DNA from 2 places in the Dermacoccus sp. Ellin185 genome. Region 2 is predicted to be linked to the other one. Evidence: riboswitches for the same ligand, from Rfam matches in the RefSeq annotation. Region 2 holds a riboswitch; the other holds the start of a gene.

Region 1 (7,553 bases), on a different contig from region 2:
CGGTGAGCAGGCGGAAGCGAAGACGGAACAGTGGCGCGAACTGCCGGTGCGCGAACGCATCACGCATGCGCTCGTCAAGGGCATCGACGACCACGTCGAAGCCGACACCGAGCAGATGCGCGCCGAGCTGGAGGCCGAGGGCAAGCGTCCGCTCGAGGTGATCGAGGGCCCGCTCATGGACGGCATGGGCGTCGTCGGTGACCTGTTCGGCGCCGGCAAGATGTTCCTGCCGCAGGTCGTGAAGTCGGCGCGCGTCATGAAGAAGGCCGTCGCCTACCTCATCCCGTTCATCGAGGCGGAGAAGGAAGCGAGCGGCGTCACGAGCAAGCAGACGAACGGCACCGTCGTGCTCGCCACCGTCAAGGGCGACGTGCACGACATCGGCAAGAACATCGTCGGCGTCGTGCTGCAGTGCAACAACTACGAGGTGATCGACCTCGGCGTCATGGTCGCTCCGCAGAAGATCCTCGACGCTGCGCGCGAGCACGACGCCGACATCATCGGGCTGTCGGGCCTCATCACGCCGTCGCTCGACGAGATGGTGCACCTGGCCTCTGAGATGCAGCGTCAGGGCTTCACTCAGCCGCTGCTCATCGGCGGCGCGACGACGTCGCGTGCGCACACGGCCGTCAAGATCGACGGGCGCTACGACGAGCCCGTCGTGTGGGTGAAGGACGCCTCGCGCTCGGTTCCGGTCGTCGCTGCGCTGTTGTCGACGGGGGAGCGACGCGAGGCGTTGCTCGCCGACGTCGTCGCCGACTACGACGCGTTGCGCGCCCGACACGCGGCCAAGCGCGACGAGCGTCCGTTGCTGACGCTCGACGAGGCGCGGGCCAACGTCACCGAGATGGACTGGGCTGCAGGCGTTCCCGACGCTCCGGCCCTTGCCGTCGACGGCGCCCCCGTGACGAGGGTGTTCACCGACTACCCGGTGAGCGAGCTGCGTGAGTACATCGACTGGCAGCCGTTCTTCGCCGCCTGGGAGATGAAGGGGCGCTTCCCCGACATCCTGAGCAACCCCGCGCAGGGCGAGGCGGCGCGCAAGCTGTACGACGACGCGCAGACGATGCTCGACCGCATCAGTGACGAGGGCTGGTTGCACCCGGCGGGTGTCATCGGGTTCTGGCCGGCGCAGGCCGACGGTGACGACACCGTGCTGTTCGGCGACGCGTCGCGTTCGGCCGAGGTGGCGCGCCTGCACCACCTGCGTCAGCAGGGCACGCACCGTGACGGCGTGCCGAACCGCTCGCTCGCCGACTTCGTCGCCCCTACGGGTGCGGCCGACGACTGGGTCGGTGCGTTCGCCGTGACGGCTGGGACGGAGCTGCCGGAGCGGATCCGCGCGTTCAAGGACGACCTCGACGACTACTCGGCGATCCTGCTCGAGGCCCTCGCCGACCGCCTCGCGGAGGCGTTCGCCGAGCGGCTGCACGAGCGTGTGCGTCGCGAGTTCTGGGGTTACGAGGCAGGGGAGAAGCTGTCGAACGACGAACTCATCAGGGAGCGCTACCAGGGCATCCGTCCCGCGCCCGGCTACCCGGCGTGCCCCGAGCACACCGAGAAGGACACGCTGTTCGACCTGCTCGACGTGACCGCGTCGATCGGGGTCGAACTGACCGAGTCGCGCGCGATGTGGCCCGGCGCGTCCGTGAGCGGGTGGTACTTCGCGCATCCGCAGGCGCAGTACTTCGTCGTCGGGCGGATCGGGCGCGATCAGGTCGCCGACTACGCTGAGCGCAAGGGATGGACGATGGCCGAGGCCGAGCGCCACCTGGCCCCCAACCTCGGATACGACCCGGAGGACTGACGCGTGAACCCGACGCCGCACCTGAACCATCTCGACGCCCGCCTCGACGCGCTCGACTCATCGGCGTCCTCGCGCGCGGCGCATGGTTCGCATGCCCCCCGCGCGATCCTGTGGGACATGGATGGCACCGTCATCGACACCGAGCCGTACTGGATGGAGGCCGAGCGCGGCCTGATCGAGTCGTACGGGGCGTCGTGGAGCGAGGAGCAGGCGTTCCAGCTCGTCGGCAACGCGCTGCCCGTCACGGGTCGGATGATCAAGGATCAGACGGGTATTCCGTTGACGCCGGACGAGATCGTCGACATCCTGCTCGAGCAGGTCATCGAGAAGCTGAAGCAGCACGTGCCGTGGCGCCCCGGCGCGCAGGAGCTGCTGCTCGCCGCCCACGAGGCGGGGATGCCGTGCGCGCTCGTCACGATGTCGTACGAGTCGTTCGCGCGGGTGCTCGTCGACGCGCTGCCGGCCGGGACGTTCGAGGTCGTCGTCACCGGTGACATGGTGAGCGCGGGCAAACCGGACCCGGAGGCGTACGTGCGGGCCGCGGCAGAGCTGGGCCTGCGCCCGGATCAGTGCGTCGCGATCGAGGATTCGGCGACGGGCGTGCGCTCGGCCGTCGCGGCCGGCGTCCCCACGCTCGCCGTGCCGCATCTCGTCGAGATTCCGCAGCTCGACGGCCTCGTCGTCGTCCCCGACCTCGCCGCCGTCAGCCTCGACGACCTGCCGCGTCTGGCGGAGCAAGCTCGCGCGACGCGCTGATGCTCGAGCCGGCCCGGCAGGCCGTGGCACAGGCGAATGTGACCGAAAATCGCAGATGGGTACGCCGTTCGCGAATGTGGACGTAGATCGCAGATGGGGCGGGCACGGACGGAGACAAGAGTCGGTGAGGGGCGGAGTCGAGTTGCTCCACCCCTCACCGTTGCGAACCCGTCAGTCCTGGGGCGTGGGGGTTGCCAGGGCGTGGGCGGTGTCGGGGTCGACGTAGACGCTGCGCCCGAGCTCGACGAACGTCTTCGACATCTGCTGCATGCCCTCGCGCGCCTCGCTCTCGCTGACGACGCGCTGCTGGGCGCCGGCGTCGCCGAAGCGGTCGCGCACGTCCTGGCTGATGCGCATCGAGCAGAACTTCGGCCCGCACATCGAGCAGAAGTGTGCTGTCTTCGCCGCCTCGGCGGGCAGCGATTCGTCGTGGAACTCGCGCGCGGTGTCGGGGTCGAGCGACAGGTTGAACTGGTCGTTCCAACGGAACTCGAAGCGCGCCTTGCTCAACGCGTCGTCCCACGCTCGCGCGCCGGGGTGGCGCTTCGCGACGTCCGCGGCGTGCGCCGCGAGCTTGTACGTGATGACGCCGGTCTTGACGTCATCACGGTTCGGCAGGCCGAGGTGCTCCTTCGGCGTGACGTAGCACAGCATCGCGGTGCCACCCATCGCGATCGTCGTCGCGCCGATGGCGGAAGTGATGTGGTCGTAGCCGGGTGCGACGTCGGTGACGAGCGGGCCGAGCGTGTAGAACGGCGCGCCGTCACACCACTCCTGCTGCAGGCGCACGTTCTCCTCGACGAGGTCGAGCGGCACGTGCCCGGGGCCCTCGACCATGACCTGGACGTCGAACTGCCATGCCCGCTTCGTCAGCTCGGCGAGGGTGCGCAGCTCGGAAAGCTGCGCCTCGTCGTTGGCGTCGGCGGTACAGCCAGGGCGCAGGCCGTCACCGAGGGAGAAGGCGACGTCGTAGCGGGCGAAGATCTCGCACAGCTCGTCGAAGTGGGTGTAGAGGAAGTTCTCCTCGTGGTGCGCGAGACACCAGCCGGCCATGATCGAGCCGCCGCGGCTGACGATGCCCGTGATGCGCTCGGCCGTCATCGGCACGTAGCGCAGCAGCACGCCGGCGTGGATCGTCATGTAGTCGACGCCCTGCTCGCACTGCTCGATGACGGTGTCGCGGAAGATCTCCCACGTCAGCTTGTCGGCCTCACCGTTGACCTTCTCGAGGGCCTGGTAGATCGGCACGGTGCCGATCGGGACGGGGGAGTTGCGGAGGATCCACTCGCGCGTTGTGTGGATGTCGTCACCGGTCGACAGGTCCATGACGGTGTCGGCGCCCCACGTCGTCGCCCACGTCAGCTTGTCGACCTCCTCGGCGATCGACGACGTCACGGCCGAGTTTCCGATGTTCGCGTTGACCTTGACGAGGAAGCGACGCCCGATGATCATCGGCTCGCTCTCCGGGTGGTTGACGTTGGCGGGGATGATCGCGCGTCCGGCGGCGACCTCGTCGCGCACGAGTTCGAGGGCGCAGTTCTCGCGGGCGGCGACGAATCGCATCTCGGGGGTGATCAATCCCTTACGGGCGTAGTGCATCTGGGTGACGACGGCGCCGTCCTTCGAGCGCAGCGGTGCGCGACGTTCGCCGCGCCACTCGTGGCTCGCCTCACCGCGTCGGACGGCCGAGCGGCCGTCGTCGAGCAGGGTGCGCTCTCGGCCGGCGTACGTCTCGACGTCGTCGCGCTCGGCGATCCACTCGGCGCGCAACGGCGGCAGCCCGACCTCGGGGTCACTGCCCGGGCCGGAGGTGTCGTACAGCTCGACGGGAGCGTTGGCCGCGCCGGTGCCGGGGGAGTTGTCGAGGATGACCTCGGTGTAGGGCACGCGCAGGCCGTCCGCGTCTCGGTACTGCTTGCGGCGAGCGTCCGATCCGTCAGCGGGGGTGGTTGCGCGCCTCTGAACCGCGGCCGACGCCGGCGACGTGGCTGCTCGGTCGGTGGTGGCCGCGAGGTCGCGGGCGTTGAACGTCGTCATGATGGTGCCTCCTTCGGATCGGACGAAGGCACGGCAAGACCCCACGCAGCAGGCGTCGACGAACGTCGGCACCGAACGGAGGATGAGCGACCATGAGGTCTCCTTGGCTGCCTGCGCCGGCATGATCCGGGTCAGGTCGGGTAGCGGTCGGAGCAGTATCAGCTCCCTCTCAGCCCTGTTCTCAGGACTCCCACGAAGGACGCTTCCGACTATGGCACATCCCGGCAGACGAACGTGACGAAGGGGTCCGTCAGGTTCGTGACGAACCTGACGGACCCCTCCGGTCACGAGTCGTGCTCAGCGGCGCAACATCTCTTCCATCGTCGGCACCGCGACGAACGGATCGCGCGCCCGATTGCGCGTCTCGGCAAGCGTACGAACCGATTTCGACGATGTTCTCGGCGCTTCCCCATCCTTGGACACGCGCGCGCCAGAACCGCCGTTCACCACCACGTCTGCTCCGCCGAGCACGCGCTCTAGCTGCTGCGTCAACTCACCGGCGGCCTCGCTCGCCCGCGCTTCCAGGCCTCGCCCGGCCCAGTCGTCGGGCGCGGCGTAGACCGCCGTCGGCATGACGAGCGCCTTCATGTACGCGAACAGCGGTCGCAAGGCGGTGTCCGTCACCAGTGAGTGTCGGGCGGAACCGCCCGTCGCGCCGACGATGACGGGCACGCCGCTCAGCACGCCGCCCGCAGTCGCATCCCAGAACGACTTGAACAAGCCCGTGAAGCTCGCCTTGTACGTCGGCGTCACCGCGACCACGGCGTCGGCCGCGCCCAGCACCTCGTAGGCGTCCGCGAGCGCCGGGGGAGCGAACCCCGTCAACGACGCCGTCGTGATGTCGTGCGCCAGCGCCCGCAGGTCGATCCGCTCGACGACGACCTCGCTGCCCTGCTCCCGCGCACTCTCGACAACCGCGTCGCTCAGCAGCTGGGCGAGACGATGCGTCGACGATTCCTCACTCAACCCGCCGCTGATCACGGCGAGGCGTGCCGTCCAGTTCATCATCGTGTTCTCCTTCGTCTCGTTGCTCTGAGTTTGGGCGTAACGCCGCCGCCGGCGTCGCCCGCCCGGCCCGGTCAGCCGAGTTGTCGACGAACCGGGCTGATGCTCAACGGTCTTCGGCGCGCGTTCCCGTCACGTCGTCGGTCTTCGGAGCACGCGGCACACCTGTCTCGACGCCGCCCATCTGACCGGCGTCAGCCGAGGGCGTGTCGGTCGCCTGGGCAGCGCGCGCAGCCAGCAGGCTGGCATGCGTCGGGGCATCAGGCACGCCGGCGGCGCGTCGGATGTCCATCTCGGCGCGCAGCTGCGGCACGACCTTCGTGCCGAGCAGCTCGATCTGGTGCATGACCTCGGCGTGCGGCAGCCCGGCGTGGTCGATGAGGAACAGCTGACGCTGGTAGTCACCGACGTAGTCGCGGAAGCCGAGCGTGGCCTCGACGACCTCGTCCGGCGTGCCGACCGTCAGCGGCGTCTGACGCGTGTAGTCCTCCAACGAACCCGCCCCGCCGTAGACCGGCGCGTGATCGAAGTAGGGGCGGAACGTCTCCATCGCCTTCGCCTTCGACTCGGCCATGAACACCTGCCCACCGAGGCCGACGATCGCGTCCTGCGCCCGGCCGTGACCGTAGTGCTCGAAGCGTTCCCGGTAGAACTGCACCATCTGCGCAGCGTGCTGCGGCGGCCAGAAGATGTGGTTGTGGAAGAAACCGTCACCGTAGTAGGCGGCCTGCTCCGCGATCTCGGGGCTGCGGATCGAGCCGTGCCAGACGAACGGCGCGATGTCGTCGAGCGGGCGCGGCGTCGAGGTGAAACCCTGCAGCGGTGTGCGGAACTTGCCCTCCCACGTCACGTTCTCTTCGTTCCACAGGCGGCGCAGCAGCGCGTAGTTCTCGATGGCGAGCGGGATGCCGTCGCGGATGTCCTTGCCGAACCACGGGTAGACCGGGCCGGTGTTGCCACGCCCCAGCATGAGGTCGACGCGGCCGCCGGCGAGATGCTGCGCGTAGGCGTAGTCCTCGGCGATGCGCACCGGGTCCGTCGTCGTGATGAGCGTCGTCGACGTCGACAGGATGATGTTCTTCGTCACCACCGCGAGGTTCGCCATCAGCACGGCCGGGTTGGCCGGTGCGACGAACGGCGGGTTGTGGTGCTGGCCGGTGGCGAAGACGTCGAGGCCCACCTCGTCGGCGAGCTTCGCCATCTCGACGGTGTTCGCGATGCGCTCGTGCTCGCTGACGGTGCGCCCTGTCGTCGGGTTCGTCGTGACGTCACCGACGGTGAAGATGCCGAACTGCATGAGGGCCTCCCTTGGTCCATGCATTCATGTAGTTGAAAATGCAACTACTTGCGGAACGGGACGGCGCGGCCGGTTATTCCAGCTGCGCGCGCGGTGACCCTGGCCCTGCGCGGCCCAACTGCGATCCCCGTACCCATCTGCGATCTTCGTCTTATTCAATGGACGTTGGTGAATGAGCGGTTGTCGTCAGCCTCGCCGCGGAGGCGGGCGCGGTGCAGGAGGCGATAGATGCCCGCAACGCGTCACTCGGACGGTGGCTGCCGCTTCGACGACCGGCCCGAACGGTCATCCTTCAGTCGCCATCGACGTCTCCGAGGTCGCCGGTGGTGCGGGGACCGAGCGCGAGACGCGCCGCGTGCTCGGGCAGCGGCGGGGGAGTGCCGCCCCATTCCGGGCACAGCGCCTTGTGATCGCACCACGAGCACAAGCGCGACTTCTTGGGCCGCCAGTCACCCGTCCGAGCGCAGCGCTCGATCGCGCGCCACAGCGCCTTGAGCTTGCGTTCGAGCGCGAGCAAGTCGGCCTCGTCGGGTTGATAACGCAAGAACTGACTGTTGCCCAGGTAGACGAGTTGCAGCATGAGCGGCATGACGCCCCGCGTGCGCCAGATGACGAGCGCGTAGAACTTCATCTGGAACAACGCCTTGTTCT
Region 2 (7,553 bases):
CTGCGCGGCGCGGCGCACCTCACGTGTCGTGTCGGGTTTGAGCCCAAGGCGTTGCCACCGGCGAGCAGATTCGCGCGGCGACATGTCGGGCACGCCCGCGTCGCGCAGTTGATCGACGACCCGCGTCGACGAGCGTTGCAGTCGCGCGTAGCGTCGCACCACGGACGACATGAGGCTGACGGCGTCGTCGTCACGCTGTACGTCACGCAGCACCGGGCCCTGATCGGGCATGAGCAGCCAGCCGCGCTCGGGGTCGTCGGCCCACACGACCGGAACCGCGTCGGGCGTGACGGAACGCAACGCGCGCAGGATGGCGGCCTCGGGGCTCATCTCCGGGCTCGTCGCCTTGAACCACACGCGCCCTTGATCGGTCGTCTCGGCGACGAGCACCGTCGACCAGGGACGCACCCGCGGCTGCAACGGCGTCGTCGGCACACGTTCGAGACCGCGCCGCGCGAGGGCCGTGTCCATCCAGCGCACGGCCTCCCAGCGCCACGTCTCACTGCTCCAGATCGCGCTCGCGGGCGCGACCTGATCAGAGCCGGGGAGAACAGGAAGATCGGGTGACTTCACCACGTCGTTCGACCGCTCAGTCGATGTCGGCGTGAGCGGCGACCGGCATGGCGTCCCCGAGATCACCCGTCGCACCGGCATCACGTCCCGCGGCCTGCGTGCCTGCGTCACCGTCGCGGGTGCCTGCACCGCCGCCAGGCGCGTGTGCACCACCGTCGTACACATCGGCGCGCGTGAGTGCTGCGTCGTCGCGCCCGAGAGCGTCGACGATGTCGGCGGCCGTCAGCCCCACGGTCGCGAGCACCTCGCCGCGCGAGGCGTGGACGAGGAACTCCTTGGGAATGCCGAACGTGTCGAGCGGCGTGCGCACACCGGCTTCACGCAGGCGTCGCGCGACGGCGCTGCCGACGCCCGCCTCGACGAGGTTGTCCTCGATGACGACGACCCGGCCCGCGGCGCGGGCGAGGTCGACGAGTTCGTCGGCCACCGGGTAGGTCCAGCGCGGGTCGATGACCTGGACGCGACGGCCCTGATCGGTGAGCAGATCGGCGACGCCGAGTGCCGTCGAGACCATCGACCCGACACCGACGACCAGCACGTCCACGCCGTCGCCGCCGTCGGGTTCACGCATGACGTCGAGGCGACCGAGACGCCTCTCGGCGACGAGCGGGTCGGCGACGTCGCCCTTGGGGAAGCGGATGACGCTCGGCGCGTCGTCGATGTCGACGGCCTCGCGCAGCAGTTCGCGCACCTGTGCGCCGTCGCGCGGGGCGGCGAGGTGCAGGCCGGGCACGATCGAGCAGATCGACATGTCCCACATGCCGTTGTGCGAGGCGCCGTCGGAGCCGGTGACGCCGGCACGGTCGAGCACGAACGTCACGCCCTGACGGTGCAGTGCGGTGTCCATGAGCAGCTGGTCGAACGCGCGGTTGAGGAACGTCGCATAGACGGCGACGACGGGGTGCAGGCCGCCGTACGACAACCCGGACGCCATCGTGACGGCATGCTGCTCGGCAATGCCGACGTCGAACACGCGCTCGGGGTACTTCTTCGCGAACCCGTCGAGCCCGACGGGGATGAGCATGGCAGCCGTGATGGCGACGATGTCGTCGCGCTCGGCGCCGAGGGCGACCATCTCGTCGCTGAACTCGTCGGTCCAGATGCGGCCACTCACCTCGAACGGCAGGCCGGTCTCGGGGTTGAACTTGCCGATGCCGTGCCACTGGTCGGCCTCGTCGGAGAACGCGGGCTCGTAGCCGCGGCCCTTCTGCGTGATGACGTGCACGAGGGTCGGCCGGCCGTAGTCGCGAGCGCGGCGCAGCGCGGCCTCGACCGCCGCCTCGTCATGTCCGTCGATCGGGCCGAGGTACTTGATGCCGAGGCTCTCGAAGACGCCCGTGTCGGGGTAGACGATGTCCTTGAGACCACGCTTCACGCCGTGCAGCGCCTCGTACATCTTCGTCCCGACCTTCGGCGTCGCCTGCAGGCGGTTCTTGCCCCAGTCGAGCACCTGGTCGTAGGTGTGCATCGTGCGCATCGTCGCGAGGTGGTGCGCCATCCCGCCGATCGTCGGGGCATAGGAGCGCTCGTTGTCGTTGAGGACGATGACGAGCGGCAGGTCGGCGTCGGCGGAGATGTTGTTGAGCGCCTCCCACGCCATGCCGCCGGTCAGGGCGCCGTCACCGATGACGGCGACGGTGTGACGGTCGCTCTCACCCTTGAGGCGGCGCGCCTTGGCGATGCCCTCGGCCCAGCTCAGCGACGTCGAGGCGTGCGAGTTCTCGACGACATCGTGCTCGGACTCCTCGCGGCTCGGGTAACCCGACAGTCCGCCGGATTTCTTGAGCTTGCTGAAGTCGTGACGCCCCGTCAGCAACTTGTGGACGTAACTCTGGTGGCCGGTGTCGAAGACGAACGTGTCCTTCGGCGAGTCGAAGACGCGGTGCATCGCGATGCTCAACTCGACGACACCCAGGTTGGGGCCCAGGTGCCCACCCGTCTTGGAGACGGATTCGACGAGGAACTGACGGATCTCGGCGGCGAGCGCGTCGAGCTCCTCGGCGGGGATTCGCTTGAGATCGTCCGGACCCGAGATGGTTTCCAGCAGCGTCACGTCTCACTCAGCCTTTCGAAAGTGCAGTCTCCTGAGTCTAGGTCGTCGACCGCGCAGCCGCCATGCGGGCGTGGGCACCCTCCCGTCGCGCCCCCGTCGGAGCCGGTAGCGCCGTCGGAGATCAAAGGCCGGGACTCTGCCCGCCCACGCACCCGCCCCGAACGCCGGCGCATCACAGCCGAGGGACGAACGTCTTGCCGCGCATCGCCTCGTGCACGAGACGGACGGCGCGCGCCGTGGCACGCAACCGCAGCCCCTCCGCGGACAGGTGCTCCATCACCTGCGGCACCGCGCGCGGTGGCAGCTCGTCAGCGAGGTCGACGCGGATGCGGCGATATGACTCGCGCATCGCGCCGAGTTGAGCGTCGACATGCCACGTCGCCACCCAAGCGAGCGCCACCGGGTGACGGCGCCATGCGTCGTAGGCGCGAAAATCCGAGGGGCACTGATCGAGCAGCCACTGCGTCGCCGCCTCCTGCCACCCCGGCGCACCCGGCGGCGGCACACCTTTCGGCCAGCCCGGAGGGCCGGTGTTCACCTCGTCCGACATGACCCCAGCGTACCCCATTGTTCGAACACGTGTTCTATTTGATGACCGCCCCACGAGACCCGCAGACCGGCGCGACGCACTCCCCCGAAGCCGGGTGCTCTGTGGCATGCTGAGCCCGTCACACGGGAGCCCGAGGCGCGGGCTGAGAGGGCATCGCCATGCCGACCGTCCAACCTGATGCGGTTCATGCCGCCGTAGGGAGTGTTCGATCGTGTCTACCCTGACGCCTGCCCCTTCCCCTGCCCACGACGATGCGCCGCGCCTGGCGCCGGCCGCCGCCACCCCAGAACGGCGCGAGGCCCGCCGCAGCGCCCTCGTCGGAAATTTCGTCGACCAGTTCGACATCTTCCTGCCCGTCATTGCGCTGGGTGGGGTGCTGTCGACGCGTTCGACGATTCCCGACGGCCTCGTCTTCGCCGCGACACTCCTGGGCCGCCCCCTCGGGGCGTTCGCCCTCGGCACCCTGGCCGATCGTCGCGGACGAGCCCGCGTGTCACGCGGCGCACTGCTCGGCCTGAGCGTGTGCACCGGCCTCATGGTGACGCTCCCCCTGCACACCTCGACGTGGGCCGTGGCCGCTCTCCTGGCGTTGCGCTTCGCCGCCGGATTCTTCCTCGGCGGGCAGTACTCCGCGGCCATCCCCCGCGCCCTCGCGCTCACAGAGCCGCAACGACGCGGCCACCTGAGCGGCCTCGTCATGGCGATGTCACCCCTCGCGAACGCCACCATCGCTGCCGCCACGATGATGCTGACGGCCTCACTCGGCGGCGCGTACACCACGTGGGGGTGGCGCCTGCTGTTCGTCGTCGGCGCACTCCTGCCGTTGATCCTGGCCCTCACCGCGAGGTCAGCGCACGCCGGGCCGGCAGGTCACAGCCACTCTTCCCACGAATCCGACAAGCGCGATCCCGCCGCGCACGTCGCGACCGACGACGAGGAAGAGCGCGTGACGGGCCGTGTCGTGGCCGCATTGTTCACCCTCATGACGGGGTTGTGGTTGTTCACGATGATGGGCGTCTCGGTGCTGACGAGTTCGCTGCGCCCGCACTTGTCCCCCCATGACGTCGGGCTCGTCATGCTCGTCGCGACGGCCTTCAGTGCGCCGACGATGGCCGCGGCGGGTGCCGTCTCGACGCGTGTGGGCCGTTCACGCTTCTTCATGGCGTTCGGAGCACTGGCCTGCATCGCCGCCCCCGCCGCCTATCTCGCGGCGATGCATGCGGCGTCATCGGGCAGCATCGTCGCCACGACGATCGCCGCCGCGGCCGTCCAGATCGTCACCGTCTCCGCCTACGGCCCGGTCGGCGCCTACCTCGCCGAACACTTCCCCGAGTCGCGACGTTCGCGCGGCTACGGCAGCGTCTATTCGGCGTCGGTCGTGCTGCCCGGCCTGTACCCGTTCTGGCTGCCCACCGTGACGCAGTGGCTCGGCCGTTCGGCCGTCGTCCCGCTCGTGCTGTGCGTCGCGGGCCTCCTCGTCACTCTTGCCCCCGCGTGGATACGCGGAAGTAACGTTGGTGGTTACGAAAAAGTAAGTTGAGTGGGTGAAATCAGCTCGAACCGGTGGCGACGCCGTGATGATCTTGTTAACGTCGTGACTCGGTTCACATCGACTATCGAAGGATGAGCATGTTCACCACACGCCGTACCGCCAAGATCGCCCTCGTCGCCACCGCCGTGGCCGGCACCGTCACGATGGCTGCGCCCGGCGCGCAGGCCGCGACGAGCGACACGACGAAGGACACCATCTGGAACCTCGGCTACGACACGTCGGCGACGACGACGATCAAGAAGTCCGGGCAGTCCTCGACGACGACCGGCTTCACCTTCTCCACCCTCCACGTCGAGAAGGGTGACTTGAGCTCCGACATCATGCTCAAGGACTTCAAGATGCCGGTGAAGCTCGGCAAGCTGCAGATCGCCATCGCGACGATCTCGCAGGAACCCGTCGGCAAGGCCGTCGGAACGATCGACCCGAACACGCACAAGATCGTGCAGACCCAGAAGGTCAACCTCCACATCAAGGATGTCTCGGCCACGGGTAAGGGCCTCATCAACCTCGTCGGCAAGAACTGCCGCACGAGCAGCCCCATCACGCTGACCGTGACGGGCAAGCAGGGTGGCTTGTTCGACCCGATCAACCTCTCGGGCACGTTCACCATCCCGAACTTCGCCAACTGCGGCCTGTCGACGAGCCTCGTCAACAGCCAGGTGGCCGGCCCCGGCAACACGATCAACATGACGCTGACGCCGCACGGCTGATTACGGCCAGCCTCACACGCATCATCTCGGCCGCCGGTACCCCACGGGTGCTGGCGGCCGACGCGTGTCGACTGACGGCAACCGCCACCCGCCCCGATAGCCGCTCGAGCATCACGCACCTGCACGACGAATGTGCGGCACATGCTTCGTGCAGACGCGTAATCGTCGAGCAGCTGATGGCCGGCGCGGTTCACCCAGCGGTTGCGACCTCCGTCACCGTCGTCACCCGACGAAGTTGTAGTGCCACCACTCGGGGTTGGACCCGCGCCGATCCATGTAGTCGGGGCGGTCGAATCCCCAGCGCTTGGAGTTGGCCGTCAGCCACACGTCGTAAGAACGCCCGAAGTACAGAGGCGAGTTGATCGCGTTCGTGCGGGCGATGCCGAAGTCGATCGCGTTGCCCAACCCGTGGTTCGAGGTGCCGGGGACGGCCGCGCGGGGGTAGCCGAGAGTGCGGTAGAGCAGCTGCTGACGGCTCAGGGTGCGGTAGGCCTCGGTGATCGTCAGCGCCACACCGAAACGAGCCTTGAAAGCCGCGGCCAGTCCGAGATATCCGACGGCCGCCGCGCGCGAGAGATACCGCGGCTCGTGCGGCAGGTTGCTGACGTTGACGCTCCAGCTCGGCAGTCGCGTGACGGCCGACATCGGCAGACGGCCGTTCACCGCGCGCGCCGTCGTCGCGACGAGGACTGCGGACGTCACCCACCGCCCCTTGAACGCACCCTCGGCGATGCGGAACCACAGGCCGCTCGCGTCGTAAGAGCCTGTCAGCGTCGTGGTGCTCGCCAGCGTCCCGACGATCCGGGCGCGCGGTTCCAGCGTGGGCTGATCGCGCACGTTGACGCGGTAGGAAAGCGTCGCGGTCGTCCGTCGCACGAGGACCGACGTTGCCCCCGCACGGGCCACCTGCCTCGACGCAGGAACCGCTGCGAAAGCCTGCGGCGCCCCTTCGATCACGAGGGCCGTCGTCGCCGCAGCGAGGCCGGCGTGTCGAAGTGCGCCACGTCGCGTCAGTGTCTGCATCGCAGAATTCCCCCGTCACTCGTCGGCGCGCTGCCCGCCCCGCCATCTGCCTCTTGAGTGTGACACACATCACCGCGGCTCGCGGGATCGTGCGTCACGCTCGTGAGACAGCGGCGCGCTGCGGCAGCACCGGTGCGGCCACCGCCTCGAGACACACCCCCACCCGGGGGCACCCACGCGTCGTGCCGTCCGCGCGAGAATGGGCCCATGACTTCTTTCGACGCCTGGCTCGAAGCCGCTTCCATCGATGACTCCGTGCGCGAACTGCGCCCCGATTACCGTGCCGTTCTCGTCGTCGCGCGGGGCCTGCACGGCGGTGCGTCGAACGAGGAGAGCGAGACGCTGCTGTTCGCCGCCGAGGAGCACGTACGCGGCATGCTCGAGCACACCCCTCCCGAGGAACTGCCGCACATCGCGGCCTGGCGCGACGCCTACCGCGCGTTCGGCGCGAAACCGCAGCGCACACGCAACTCGGCGGAGGCGCTGCTGCGCCGAGCCGACGCCCTCCCCCGCGTCAACGCGCTGACGGATGCCTACAACGCGGTGTCCGTGCGTCACCAGACGCCCCTCGGCGGTGAGGATCTCGACGCCTACGACGGTCCGCTGCGCCTCACGCGCGCCACCGGCGACGAGGAGTTCTCGACGATGTCCTCGGGCGCCGAGACGCTCGAGCACCCCGACGCCGGCGAAGTCGTCTGGCGGGACGACGCCGGCGTCACCTGCCGCCGTTGGAACTGGCGTCAGTGCTATCGCACGCGTCTGACGGACGACACGACGAACGCCATCTTCATCTGCGACATCCTCGACGTCGAGCCCGGCGACGGCGAGCAGCGCGCCACCGAGGTGCGCGACGCCCTGTGCGAGGCGCTCGAGGCCGTCAGCCCCGGAGTGACGCTGACGAGTCGCATCCTCTGATCCATCGGCGGCGCCGATGGTGCCCGGGTTTCGCGACATCGGCGCCCCGTTTCCCGGGCAACACCGGGGCGGCGACGTCACGTCGCGCGCCTGCCGACTCACTCGAACTGCCGAATAACGCCCATGAGGGGCCTCTCACCTCTACCGTGATTCACATCACGATGACATGAGGTGACG

The links. A riboswitch is a leader RNA that binds a small molecule or an ion and turns the genes downstream of it on or off. The one in region 2 is predicted to bind thiamine pyrophosphate.
Region 1: another riboswitch for thiamine pyrophosphate. It lies ahead of thiC (phosphomethylpyrimidine synthase ThiC); the one in region 2 lies ahead of HMPREF0321_RS06765 (MFS transporter).

What each region holds. Positions count from the first base shown of each region.
Region 1 is NZ_AEIQ01000119.1:11,463-19,015, forward strand. It holds gene metH (methionine synthase) at 1-1,807, shown strand, start outside; gene HMPREF0321_RS13480 (HAD family phosphatase) at 1,811-2,563, shown strand; gene thiC (phosphomethylpyrimidine synthase ThiC) at 2,735-4,600, opposite strand; TPP riboswitch at 4,690-4,804, opposite strand; gene HMPREF0321_RS13490 (CE1759 family FMN reductase) at 4,898-5,608, opposite strand; gene HMPREF0321_RS13495 (CE1758 family FMN-dependent luciferase-like monooxygenase) at 5,712-6,902, opposite strand; gene HMPREF0321_RS13500 (PD-(D/E)XK nuclease family protein) at 7,195-7,553, opposite strand, start outside.
Region 2 is NZ_AEIQ01000065.1:15,807-23,359, reverse strand. It holds gene HMPREF0321_RS06780 (phosphotransferase family protein) at 1-573, opposite strand, end outside; gene dxs (1-deoxy-D-xylulose-5-phosphate synthase) at 590-2,626, opposite strand; gene HMPREF0321_RS06770 (hypothetical protein) at 2,799-3,176, opposite strand; TPP riboswitch at 3,289-3,394, shown strand; gene HMPREF0321_RS06765 (MFS transporter) at 3,388-4,716, shown strand; gene HMPREF0321_RS06760 (hypothetical protein) at 4,806-5,438, shown strand; gene HMPREF0321_RS14830 (D-alanyl-D-alanine carboxypeptidase family protein) at 5,661-6,275, opposite strand; gene HMPREF0321_RS06750 (B3/4 domain-containing protein) at 6,669-7,376, shown strand.